Regions from separate parts of the Bacillus sp. 5RYD7K genome, predicted to be linked through region 2. Evidence: riboswitches for the same ligand, from Rfam matches in the RefSeq annotation. Region 2 holds a riboswitch; the other holds the start of a gene.

Region 1 (6,589 bases), 1.2 Mb from region 2:
TTAACAGTTGGCGGTGAATTTCACTGCCTTCTTTTTTAATCTGACGCTAAAACAATCGGCAGGTGATGCTTATGAACAACGAAGATGAAAAGGTGATCATCGTAGAAGGGAAATCGGATAAAATCAAAGTCAGAGAAGTGCTCATCGAACCCGCGGAAATCGTCTGTACAAACGGGACGATCGGCCAAACCGAACTGGAAGATTTGGCGGACCGCCTGTTTGACAGAGACGTCTTTATATTAACGGACGCAGATGAATCCGGAGAAAAATTAAGAAAACAGCTGAAACGGGAGCTTCCCGAAGCGCGCCATATCTATATAGACAGAACATACAGGCAAGTCGAGTCGTGCCCGGGCCATCATCTCGCATCTGTGCTGATCAGAGCCGGCCTTGATGCAGACCCTGTATTTTTGAAAAAGAACGACCTGAGGTGATAATCAAAATGAAAGAACTCCAAGAAAATGAACTCGAATTGATTCAGGATGACGTCTATCTCCTGTATTTGTACACCCCGTTTTGCGGCACATGCCAGCTGGCGTCCAAGATGCTTTCTGTCGTCGAAGAAATGCTGCCCGGCACCGCCTTCTATAAAAACAACGTGAATTATTCCCCCGCATTCGCCAAAGCCTATCAGATTGAGAGCGTTCCGTGCTTTTTGCTGTTTAAAGGCGGAGAACTTGTTGAGAAAGGATACGCCTTCCGCTCCGTTTCTTATTTATATGAGCTGATTAAACAAAAAACATCGCAAACGTTCCCGATGTGACAATTTTTACAGGAAAATGTCGTGCGGTTTATAAAGGGTTCTGTCCGTTAAAAAGAGAAAGTGTATGTATGGCCATTAAAACGGGAGGTTATACGAGTGGAGAAAATAGAAGTTTTGGAGAATGACGGACAGCATCTGTTTTTGAAACCGCTATTAAACGCCTCAACGCTGCTGATTACATTCCAGGGAGAAAAGGAAGCCTTAACGGTCTCAATTAACGGACAGGGAGAAATGAGAAAAACGTCGGTTTCAAAGGAAAAATCTAATTTGACCTTTTACGGAAACCAGACGGAAATCATCCATCTCCTGCACGGTGATGTCTCTTTGCAGAAGCTCATCCAAAGCGGAAAACTCAAAGTGAAAGGATCATTCCGGGCCCTGCTGAAGCTGGAGGCCATCCTCTGGCTGACAAACGGATTTTTTCAGACGATCAGCAAACGGCCGTAAACTGCCAATCTACTATGTGACAATAGCTTCCATTATTTATTTTATTGACTTTTTATCATTCGCCGTGCTATTCTACAGTAAGAATTTCCGGACGAAAATACGATATGTTTTCTCTTATCAAGAGAGGTGGAGGGAAGTGCCCTATGAAGCCCGGCAACCATCAACGATGTTGAAATGGTGCCAATTCACTCAAAGCGGTCTGCTTTGAAAGATGAGAGAAAGGCCTTTTTCAATAAGCCTTTCTGCTCATTTTTGCAGAAAGGCTTTTCTTTTGCGTAGAAAACCGGAAGATTTCTTAGAATAGTGTAAGGCAGGTGATTGCTTTGATCCATCTTCAAAATGTTTCAAAAATTTATAAAGCGAAGCATGGGGATGTCAATGCTGTCCAAGATGTCACTCTTGATATCAAAAAGGGCGAAATATTTGGAATTATAGGATATAGCGGAGCTGGTAAAAGTTCCTTAATCCGTCTTTTGAACGGCCTTGAAAAGCCGACGTCAGGTATCGTGGAAGTTGCGGGGACGGAATTAAATAAAGTAAGCAGCCGCGGGCTGAGAAAAGCGCGCCAGGAAATCAGCATGATTTTCCAGCATTTTAACCTTTTGTGGTCGCGCACCGTTCGGGAGAACATTATGTTTCCGCTGGAAATCGCCGGCGTGAAAAAAAGCGAACGGGTCCGCCGCGCCGATGAGCTGATTAAACTGGTCGGATTAGAGGGGAAAGAAAAGTCTTATCCGTCACAGCTGAGCGGCGGTCAAAAGCAGCGTGTCGGCATCGCCCGGGCGCTCGCCAACAATCCGAAAGTCCTTCTGTGCGATGAAGCGACATCAGCGCTCGACCCGCAGACGACCGATTCAATTTTGGATCTTTTATCCGATATAAATGACAGACTCGGTCTGACGATCGTGCTCATTACCCATGAAATGCACGTCATCCGAAAAATCTGCAACAGAGTCGCCGTTATGGAAAACGGGAAAGTCGTTGAAGAAGGCGAAGTGCTCCAAGTTTTCAGAAACCCGCGCGAACCGATGACCAAGCGTTTCGTTCAGCAGGTGACAGAACCGGAGGAGACGAAAGAAACCATCCAGCATTTTCTGCAGGAAACCGCGACAGGAAAAACGATTCAGCTTTCATTTGTCGGGCAGGCCGCCGAGCAGCCCCTCATTACGGAGATGATCCGAAACTTTGAGGTGGACGTCAATATTCTGCAGGGGAAAATCTCACAGACGAAGGACGGAGCCTACGGTTCTTTATTCATCCATATTGACGGTCAGGAAAAAGAAGTAGAAAACGTGATCCGGTTCATCAAAGACAAACAGGTAGAAGCAGAGGTGATCACAAATGTTTGAAAAATGGTTCCCGAACGTTGATTTAACCGAGCTGTGGACGGCCACATACGAGACCCTTTATATGACGGTCATCGCCTTAGTCTTTTCATTTGTCATCGGAGCGATACTCGGTCTTCTGCTCTTTTTAACGGGCAAGGGAAGCTTATGGGAAAATAAAATCATTAACACCGTGATTGCGGCGGTCGTTAATATTTTCAGGTCTATTCCGTTTCTTATTTTAATTATTCTGCTTCTCGGCTTTACTAAGATTTTAGTCGGCTCGATTTTAGGGCCGAACGCCGCATTGCCTGCGCTGATTATCGGCTCCGCGCCGTTTTATGCCCGGCTTGTTGAAATCGCGCTGCGGGAAGTCAATAAAGGAGTCATCGAAGCTGCCAGATCAATGGGAGCAAAGACATCGACGATTATCTTCAAAGTGCTGATTCCTGAATCAATGCCTGCGTTAATTTCGGGCATCACCGTTACAGCCATCGCCCTGATCGGATCTACCGCCATTGCCGGCGCCATCGGTTCAGGCGGACTCGGAAACCTTGCATATGTAGAGGGGTACCAGTCCAATAATACGGATGTAACGTTTGTAGCGACAGTATTTATACTCATCATCGTCTTTATCATTCAAATCATCGGTGATGTGATTACAAATATAATAGACAAAAGATAAGGGAGGATTTACATTGAAAAAGATTGTACTAAGTGCGCTGCTGCTTGTGTTCGCGGGAGTTTTGGCCGCCTGCGGATCAAACGGATCAAATAAAAAGGAAATCGTCGTCGCTGCGACAAAGACGCCGCACGCTGAAATCTTAAAAGAAGCGGAGCCGCTCCTGAAGGAAAAAGGCTACACATTAAAAGTAAAAGTGCTGAACGATTACAAAATGTACAACAAAGCGTTAGCTGATAATGAAGTGGATGCGAACTACTTCCAGCATGTTCCTTACCTTGAACAGGAAATGAAAGAAAATAAAGATTACAAACTCGTGAATGCCGGAGCCGTTCACCTTGAGCCGTTCGGTATTTATACGAAAAAATACAAATCACTGAAAGACCTGCCTAAAGGCGCGACCATCATCATGACAAACAACGTCGCTGAACAAGGCCGTATGCTGGCGATGCTTGAAAAAGCCGGACTGATTACACTTGATCCGAAGGTAAAAACGATTGACGCCACTACGAAAAACATTACGAAAAACCCGAAAAACCTGACATTCAAAAAAATCGCCCCTGAATTAACGGCGAAAGCATATAATGAAGAAGAAGGCGATGCAGTCTTCATTAACGTCAACTATGCGATTCAAAACAAACTGAATCCGTTAAAAGATGCGATTCAAGTGGAATCAACGAAAAACAACCCGTACGCAAACATCATCGCTGTGCGAAAAGGCGACGAAAAATCAGCGAAAATCAAAGCGCTTATGGAAGTGCTTCACTCTAAGAAAATCAAAGACTTTATTGAGAAAAAATACGACGGAGCCGTGCTTCCTGTATCTGAATAAAGCAAAAACCCCGGATGGATCATCCGGGGTTTTTTTCGGGTATTAATCGGAGAACTGTCCATAATAAAAAGGAAGGTTAACGATTGGAGGGAATGGCAGTGGCTCAATACCAGGATAACGGAAAAAGCGTGCATGACGCATTGAAACAATATAAAGAAGGTTTAGGCATATTCGAGCAAAAAATGCCGATGATGGGGCGGAAGTTTAATGAATTTACTGAACAGTGTTTTTCAGCGGATTCATTAACTGAAAAAGAGAAACAATTAATCGCTCTGGGCATCAGCATCAGCGCTCAAGATGAATTTTGCATGATTTATCACACGAAAGGCTGTCTTGATCAGGGTGCGACAGAGGAAAACATCCTTGAGGTCATCAGCGTCGCGGCGGCATTCGGGGGAGGCGCGGCTCTCAGTCAGGGAGTAACCCTCGTGCAGCAGTGCATTCAGGAATTCGGACATACAACGCATTAGAAAGAGCAATCGTATGAATACCGTTTTTCAGATAAAGCCAGCGCCGGTTACCGGCACATTCGAAAGGATTCAGGGGCACACTCCCTTTGGCCGGAGCAGAGGATCATTGTTACAATAGAAGCAAATATATGAAGGGATTGATTCATTATCTGCACCAGCCACGAGAGACTGGACCTTGACTATACGCCTGAAATGGAAAAAGCGATGCAGAAGTCACACGGCATCGGCTACGAGGAATACGGACGGCGTCTTTCAAAAAGGATGGAAGTCGAACGGCAGAGGGAGCTTGAGTACCAAAAAAGCAAGTTCCTCGCAGCGCAGCTTAATGAGAAAATCGGTCAGTAAAAAAGGGTGGAATTCCGCCCTTTTTCTGTTTTAAACAGCTTTAATTACACCCTGATCTTTGATAAACTTTAGGAATGTTCCGGGTAATATAAAAAGTTGTATTTACTTTTCATTTGTTATAAAATTAGAATGAGAATAAATTGAGAATAATGATTATATATTTTTGGAGGTATAGATATGGCTGCTTCAACATTAACGATCAAGGATCTTCACGTTGAAATCGAAGGAAAAGAGATCTTAAAAGGTGTAAACCTTGAAATAAAAGGCGGCGAATTCCACGCTGTCATGGGGCCGAACGGTACCGGTAAATCAACGCTTTCTGCAGCGATTATGGGACATCCGAAATACGAAGTCACTAAAGGCAGCATCACGCTTGACGGCAAGGATGTACTGGAAATGGAAGTGGACGAGCGCGCTCAGGCGGGTCTTTTCCTTGCGATGCAGTACCCAAGTGAAATCAGCGGTGTGACGAATGCCGACTTCCTTCGCTCTGCGATTAACGCACGCCGCGAAGAAGGCGATGAAATTTCTCTTATGAAATTCATCCGCAAAATGGACGAAAACATGGAGTTCCTTGAAATGGACCCTGAAATGGCGCAGCGTTACCTGAACGAAGGTTTCTCAGGCGGAGAGAAAAAACGCAACGAAATCCTTCAGCTTATGATGATCGAGCCGAAAATCGCCATTCTTGACGAGATCGATTCAGGTCTTGATATCGATGCGCTTAAAGTCGTTTCTAAAGGAATCAACAAAATGCGCAGCGAAAACTTCGGCTGCTTAATGATCACTCACTATCAGCGCCTTCTGAACTACATCACGCCGGATGTCGTTCACGTTATGATGCAGGGACGCGTTGTGAAATCAGGCGGTGCGGAGCTTGCACAGCGCCTTGAAGCGGAAGGTTATGACTGGATTAAACAAGAACTCGGCATTGAAGACGAAACTGTAGGTCAAGAAGCGTAAGCGTTAGGGGGATTAACATGACATTGGAAACGAAACTATCCGTAGATCAGGAATATGTCAAAGGCTTTTCCGAAAAGCATCAAGAACCTGCCTGGCTGAAAAACCTGCGCTTACAGGCTCTTGAAAAAGCTGAAGATCTGCCGCTGCCTAAGCCTGATAAAACAAAAATCACAAATTGGAACTTTACAAAGTTCAACAAGCATACAGTAGAAAACGCGCCGCTTGCTTCTTTGGAAGATTTAGCTGATGAAGCAAAAGCGCTGATCGATATCGAAAACGAAGACAAAACGTTATATGTGCAGCGTGACCAAACGCCTGCATTCCTGTCTCTCTCTAAAGAGCTGAAAGACAAAGGCGTTATTTTCACGGACATTTTAACGGCTGCCCGTGAGCACAGCGACCTCGTTGAGAAATACTTCATGAAAGACGGAGTAAAGGTCGACGAGCATAAACTGACTGCGCTTCATGCGGCATTAATGAACGGCGGAGCATTCCTTTATGTTCCTAAAAACGTTCAGGTGGAGACGCCTGTTCAGGCCGTTTACGTTCATGAAAGCAATGACACGGCATTGTTCAACCACGTGCTGATCGTCGCTGAAGACCACAGCTCCGTCACTTACGTTGAGAACTATATCAGCACGGTGAATCCGAAAGAAGCTGTATTCAACATTATCAGTGAAGTGATCACAGGTGATAATGCCAGCGTGACGTACGGTGCCGTTGACAACTTGTCAGCAGGCGTCACAACATACGTCAACCGCC
Region 2 (6,589 bases):
ATCGCCGACTGTGCCGAAGATTAAGTTAAAGACGATATTGCCAAGAAAGATCGTGCCCCAAATCTGCAGCCAAACATTTGTAGAAATGCCGTGCTGCGCCATATGCATTGGGAGAAATACCGGAAATCCGTATGTACCGATGCTGTTAATGATCCGAATGATCCCCCCAGAGAGCACGCGCGGATTTTCAGCAAGGATGGTGATTCCCTTCATTAATTCCTGCGCCTTTTCCCGCTTATCTGCCTTTTTCTTTTCAAAGCGGTCCCTATTTAAAATCAAAGCAAAAAACGCGCCGAGGCATACCCAAAAAATCGAACTCCACAGCGTATTCAAATAGCCGAAAGATTTGATGGCCCAGCTAGAATACCAGGCTCCGAATACAAACATGCCGCAGCAATAAGCAATCCAGAACCAGCCGACCGCCGTACTGAGCTTGCTTTTCGGCGACCGGTAAATCACCCATGTCAAAAAAGAATAGGCAAACAGCGGATAGCCCAGCCCTTTAATAAAATACGTGACATACATCACCGGCAAATTAAGATTTTCAAATCCGTATGCGATAAACGCGGCTGTTCCGATAACGTAAAATAACAGCCCCATAAACATCGTCCGCTTTGCGCCGAAGGCTTCGAGACAGACGCCTGAAAACCAAGACGCCACAGCGAGAGAAATACCGTAAACCGTAAACAGGGATGCTGATTGCTGTACCGTCAAGCCGTTTTCAACTAAAAACGGGCTGAGCCAGCCTTGTTCAAGGCCGTCCCCCATCATAAACAGCACGACCCCTAAAAATCCCCAGGCAAGCTGTTTCGGAATTCCTATTTTATTAAGCATTTTTTGTTCCTCCTCAGCAATCTTTCATGTTGTCATCTCATCCCCAAGTCAGGCTTTCACCGCTGGGCTGAAAATGCGCAAATAATTTTTGCGTCTGTTTCCATTCTTCATATTGGAAGAGATCCGTCTGATCCGATTCCGGTTCAATTACCTTTATGCGGTTCGAAAGTTCTTCTTTCACACCGAGAGCTTCGTTGCAGATCATCGCCGCCCCCATTACGGATGCCTGGCTGAAGCCTTCTCTCTTATAGATTTTCTTTTGGAGAAGGTTAGCAAGAAACTGCGTCAAAGCATCACTTTGGAAACCGCCGCCGCACACCTTCACATCATCTTGTGAAAAGGAAGACACCTGTGTTAACGCCTCATAGTTCCATTTGATTGAAAAAGCGATTTCCATCAGAGCGGCTTTGACAAAATGCGCTCGGCTTAAACTTTGGGACAGCGGGGCATCAAAAATAAATCCGCCTTTTGCGAGTGCGTTTTTCTCAGACGATAAATAGGAGCCTAACGCTGAAACACAAGCTTGATCATGTTTCGGCAGACTGGCGATTTCCCGTTCCATGACGCTGTAGGATTCATTCGGATAAAAAATGGATTTTAATTTTTGATAATTGAGTCCCGTTACACCCGGATTCGTTTCAAGAAGCCATTGACCTTCTTCTGTATGGCAATTCAGCCATGCATTCTCTAAACTTTCGGTTCCGGTCTCCGCTGTTATCTTTGTAATCGGCGTCGTTGTGCCGGATACGATGACGATATCTCCGGGCTTTGCATCTGCACTTTTGATGGCAAGCTGTGTGTCTCCCCCGCCTGCAATCACAGGCACTCTTTCAGAAAGACCGAGAACCGCCGCTTTCTTAAACGTTAACATTCCGACCACCGTCCCAGATCGGACGAGTGAAGGAAGAATGGCAGAAGGCACCCCGAAGATGTTGCATAATTTCTCTGACCACGCCTTTTTCCTTACGTCAAACAGCAGTGTTTCAGCAGCCTGTGACGGTTCATAGCTTAAAATACCGCTCAGCTCAAATGTCACCCAGTCACTGATGCTTGTGATGTACTTCACTTCTTTCCATAATGACGGCTGTCTTTTTTTTAACCCGACAAGTTTCATGGCGGAAAATAAAGCGCTCGGAAGGCGTCCGGCGCGCTGATGTACTTCTTCTTTTAACTCGATCTCTCCCTCCCATTCGCGCCCTCTATTATCAATGTTGGGCAGACCGAGAAACGCCTTTTTATCTTTATTAATCAGAACAATTCCCTGCCTCTGGCTTGTTGAGGTGATTCCGATTAATGTAATATGTGGGCTTTTGGCAATAACCTTCCTTGCCATAGCGCTGATTTGCTTCCATAACCCTTCCGGTGAGAAATATCGTCCGTCCGGATAAAGCGGATCCGTCACATATTCAATGTCTTCCCTTTCCAATGCTGTCACATCGCCGCCGGCAGTCACAACCGCGACTCGCGCATTCCCAGTCCCGATGTCAAATACAAGGTAGCCTTTTTGTTCAGCCATTACAGCCTCCTCCTTTTTCTATCCTTCCATCTCAAGTTCTCTTTTGTTATAAAGTTCACGTATTGAGCAGGTTTGATCTTGTTTCCATTTGAAAAGCGCTTCATTTAAAATCTTCACATGATGATCCTCCACTTCAAATGTTGCGCCCGCTAAATGGGGAGTCGCTAACACATTCGGCAAAGAGATCAATTCATAATCAGAAGATTCAGGCGGTTCGTGATAAAACACGTCAAGGATCGCTCCCTTAATCCGCCGTTCTTTCAGCACCCGCAGCAGCTCTTTTCTGTCTGTAACCGCCGCTCTTGATGTATTGACAAAAACAGCTTCTTGCTTCATCAATTGAAAATGCCGGGCGCCGATCAGGCCGATGGTTTCATCGGTGCGCGGCAAATGAACGGAGACAATATCACTTTCAGAAAATACCCGTTCAATCGTCGTTTTTTCATACTCCCGGTTCTCATGATTGACAAAGGGGTCATAGTACAGCACCTTGCAGTCAAAAGCCGTCAACAGCCGGGCGATTCTCTGTCCGACAGCTCCGAAACCGATCAGGCCGACTGTTTTCCCCGTCAGCTCATTTCCCCTGAATTTGACGTAAGCCTGCAAATAATCACCATTCCACTTCCCGTCCTTCAGCCACTGATGAGAAGAATACGTGTGGCGCAAAAACGAAATGACATTTCCGATAAACATTTCAGCAACAGCCTGGGCATTGCGGGCCGGTGTATAGAAGACAGGGATATTTCTTTTAGTCGCCGCCGTGATATCCACATTAGACGGCATCCCTCTGCAGACGCCGATAAAAGCGGAATCCGGCAATATATCAATCACTCGCTCTGATACCTCATCAAGTTCGGTAATAAGCCCCGACGCGTTTGTCTCTTGAATCATCCAGATTAATTCATCTTCCCGATAGGCCCGGCCGTGCTTCTTCCACGGCAGGTGCACAGTCCGCCCGAACAGATCTGTCAGCTCCTTCAGCCCCTCGTCGTGATAGGGTGCGGTAATTAAAACCGTCATGGTGCAAAACATCCTTTTCACATAAATTTTTTCACAAAAAAATCTCTTTCCCCGAAGAAGGAAAGAGATTCATATACCGTCTTTATCCGCTTGAAGCGCACAAATATGTATAGACCATTCTTTCCTATCTTTCAAGCATACGCTTGCTGGAATTGGCACAATAAATGTTGCCGAGGTTTCATAGGGCCAGTCCCTCCACCTCTCTTGATAGAAAATAAAATGATGAAATTGTCAGGCTTTTAAAAGAATAAACTCATCATAGATAAGTCTTTCCGTGATGTCAACACTTTTTTTCTGAATTGACGATCTATTTCGAAATGTTATAATGCTTACAATATAAAAAAAGAGGAGAAATGGGCTATGAATTCTGCTGCAAAACAGCCAAACGGGGTCTTTAAATCGGTGTGCTCACTGGACTGTCCCGATCAATGCGGCTTACTTGTGACAAAAAAGGACGGAAAAATCGTTAACATTCAGGGAGACCCGGATCACCCCGTCACATCAGGGAATATTTGCAACAAAGTCAGACACATGGCTGAGCGCATTTATGATGAAAAACGTTTAACCGTCCCGTTAAAACGGATCGGCGAAAAAGGTGAAGCCGTGTTTACGCCTATTTCATGGGACGAAGCAATCAATACGATCAGTGCGCGCTGGAAAGAGCTTATTGCCGAAGAAGGAGCGGAAAGCATTCTCCCGTACAGCTTTTACGGTAATATGGGAAAACTGGCGGCAGAGGGAATGGACCGCCGTTTTTTTCACCGACTTGGGGCGAGCCAGCTCGAACGGACGATCTGCAGCAAAGCCGGATCTGAGGGCTATAACTATACAATGGGAGAAGGCGCGGGTACTGACCCGGAAGAGACCATACATGCAAAGCTCTTTATTTTTTGGGGAATCAATGCCGTCAGCACGAATATGCATCAGGTCATGATTGCTCAAAAAGCCCGGAAAAAAGGAGCTAAGATTGTCGTTATCGATGTACATAAGAACCAAACAGGCCGGCTTGCCGATTGGTTTATTCCCATTCGCCCCGGCACAGATGCCGCACTCGCTCTCGGTATCATGCATGTTTTATTTGCCGAGAACCTTCACGATGAAGCATTTCTCACAGAATACACCGAAGGCAGTGAAGAATTAAAAGCGCATGTCAAACAGTATGATCCGGAAACGGTTTCTGTTATGACAGGCGTTAAAGCAGACGATATCAGACGCCTTGCGAGAATGTACGGGGAAACCTCCCCTTCCCTTATCAGAATCGGAAACGGCATTCAGCACCATGACAATGGCGGTATGATCGTCCGCACCGTCGCCTGCCTTCCGGCTGTGACAGGACAGTGGCTCCGCACCGGGGGAGGCGCAATCAAGCACAACAGCGCGGTATTAAACTATAACAGACAAGCGCTCCAGCGGCCTGATCTGCTTTACGGCAGGAAGCCAAGATCATTTAACATGAACAGGCTCGGAAGCGTTCTTTTAGAAACAAAACCGCCCGTGCGCTCCTTGTTTATTTACGGAACCAATCCCGCGGTAGTTGCGCCGGAAGCGAATAAAGTCAGAAAAGGCCTGCAGCGGGACGATTTATTTACAGTCGTTCACGATCTGTTTTTAACGGAAACCGCCAAATATGCGGATATCGTTCTCCCTGCTGCATCTGCTTTTGAAAACACGGATTTTTACACGTCTTACTGGCACCATTTTATTCAGCTGCAAAAACCGGTGATCGAACCATATGGGGACAGCAAATCGAATACGGAAGTGTTCCGTTTGCTTGCCGGGGCGATGGGCTTTACCGAGCAGGAGCTTCAGGATTCCGATGAAGAATTAATCAGACAGGCGCTGGACTTTCCCGCCAATCCGTATATCGAGGATATTGATTACGATTCGCTTTCATCCCATTCTTTCATGAGAGCGAAACGGAAAAAACCGCTTTTTCCGGGCAAGCTCAAGACACCGAGCGGAAAAATTGAGTTATATTCTGAAAAGATGAAACAGGACGGTTATCCGGCGCTGCCGACGCACATCCCTCTTGAGAGTGATGATAATTTCCCGCTGTTATTTGTCCCGGGACCGAATCATAACTTTTTAAACTCGACATTTTCGAATAATGAAAAACACGTAAAACTGGAAAAAGCGCCAAAGCTTTTTATTCATACAAAAGATGCTGAGCGCCGGAACATCGAAGACGGGGAAACCGTGAGAATTTGGAACAACCGCGGCGAATGTGAATTGACAGCTTCAGTCGGCGAACAGGTGCTTCCCGGCGTTGCAGTCAGCCAAGGTCTTTGGGCCGACGCGGATGATAAAAAACAGCTGGTCAATTCACTCACTCCCGATCGGCTTGCAGATATGGGCGGAGGCGCTGTTTTCTTCTCCGGAAAGGTGCAGGTGGAAAAGATCGGAAAGCAAAAATAAGCTCCCCCGCTCTTACTGAAGGTGAATCCTTTCGGCGGAGACCGTATAAAACATAATGACTTTTATTGGAGGTTTGCTGTATGGATATCATTACCGGCATTGGCATCGCTTTAGCCGGATATTTCATAGGAGACGGATTAAAAAACTTTAAATCACCTGATCCTCATGAACACACTGACCAAATTCTCATTAAAGAAAAAGACTTACACTATTATATTGGCTATTATTTAGGCGTGACTAAGGAAGAAGCAAAACATATCGTGCCTGACACTTCCGACATTCCGCATATCACCAGAAACGGAAAGCGGTATGTACAGAAAACTGCATTAAGAGAATGGCTGACTTCCATGCTGGAAAAAGAATAACAGCTGCCGTGAATAGCGGGAAGAGAGTTCTTCTCTTCCCGTTCATTAAGATTTGCCGCCCTGCCTCTCTTCAACCCCAAACATACGAGAGATATCGTTCTTACTTAACGAAACATCCCCTTCTTTGGATCTCAAATAAAACCCTTTCGTATATAACCGTATGACTTCCTCGTATGCAAGCTCATGACGAAGGACCGCCATTAAACGCCCGTCTTTTTCATCCTGTTTATTGAACCATTCATACTGTTCTGACCAGTTCACTTTCTGCATGTCAAACACCTTCTCGCATTTATTATACTTATTTCACCTTTTGAAAACACTCCGACTGCCTGTGACATTAGTAAAACAGCCATACCTCCCCCCTTTTAGTCACCAAGTTGACTTATTTCCTATTTCGATGTATATTGTAATTGTCAACATGGTGACAATTTAGATTGGA

What was found. Region 2 has a riboswitch for S-adenosylmethionine ahead of ACQE26_RS14375 (2-hydroxyacid dehydrogenase). Riboswitches for the same ligand answer to the same signal wherever they lie in the genome.
Region 1: it holds a riboswitch for S-adenosylmethionine, as region 2 does, so the genes downstream of both, metN (methionine ABC transporter ATP-binding protein MetN) here and ACQE26_RS14375 (2-hydroxyacid dehydrogenase) in region 2, are expected to answer to the same signal.

Annotation. Positions count from the first base shown of each region.
Region 1 covers NZ_CP191200.1:1,647,818-1,654,406, forward strand. Annotated here, with positions in the region: gene ACQE26_RS08165 (YusG family protein) at 1-4, shown strand, start outside; gene ACQE26_RS08170 (toprim domain-containing protein) at 72-434, shown strand; gene ACQE26_RS08175 (thioredoxin family protein) at 443-763, shown strand; gene ACQE26_RS08180 (SCP2 sterol-binding domain-containing protein) at 860-1,210, shown strand; SAM riboswitch class I at 1,322-1,428, shown strand; gene metN (methionine ABC transporter ATP-binding protein MetN) at 1,534-2,559, shown strand; gene ACQE26_RS08190 (methionine ABC transporter permease) at 2,552-3,220, shown strand; gene metQ (methionine ABC transporter substrate-binding lipoprotein MetQ) at 3,234-4,049, shown strand; gene ACQE26_RS08200 (carboxymuconolactone decarboxylase family protein) at 4,142-4,519, shown strand; gene ACQE26_RS08205 (YuzK family famiily protein) at 4,712-4,864, shown strand; gene sufC (Fe-S cluster assembly ATPase SufC) at 5,042-5,827, shown strand; gene sufD (Fe-S cluster assembly protein SufD) at 5,845-6,589, shown strand, end outside.
Region 2 covers NZ_CP191200.1:2,809,600-2,816,188, reverse strand. Annotated here, with positions in the region: gene ACQE26_RS14385 (RbtT/DalT/CsbX family MFS transporter) at 1-834, opposite strand, end outside; gene ACQE26_RS14380 (FGGY-family carbohydrate kinase) at 872-2,350, opposite strand; gene ACQE26_RS14375 (2-hydroxyacid dehydrogenase) at 2,369-3,370, opposite strand; SAM riboswitch class I at 3,492-3,584, opposite strand; gene ACQE26_RS14370 (molybdopterin oxidoreductase family protein) at 3,731-5,785, shown strand; gene ACQE26_RS14365 (hypothetical protein) at 5,866-6,150, shown strand; gene ACQE26_RS14360 (hypothetical protein) at 6,196-6,420, opposite strand.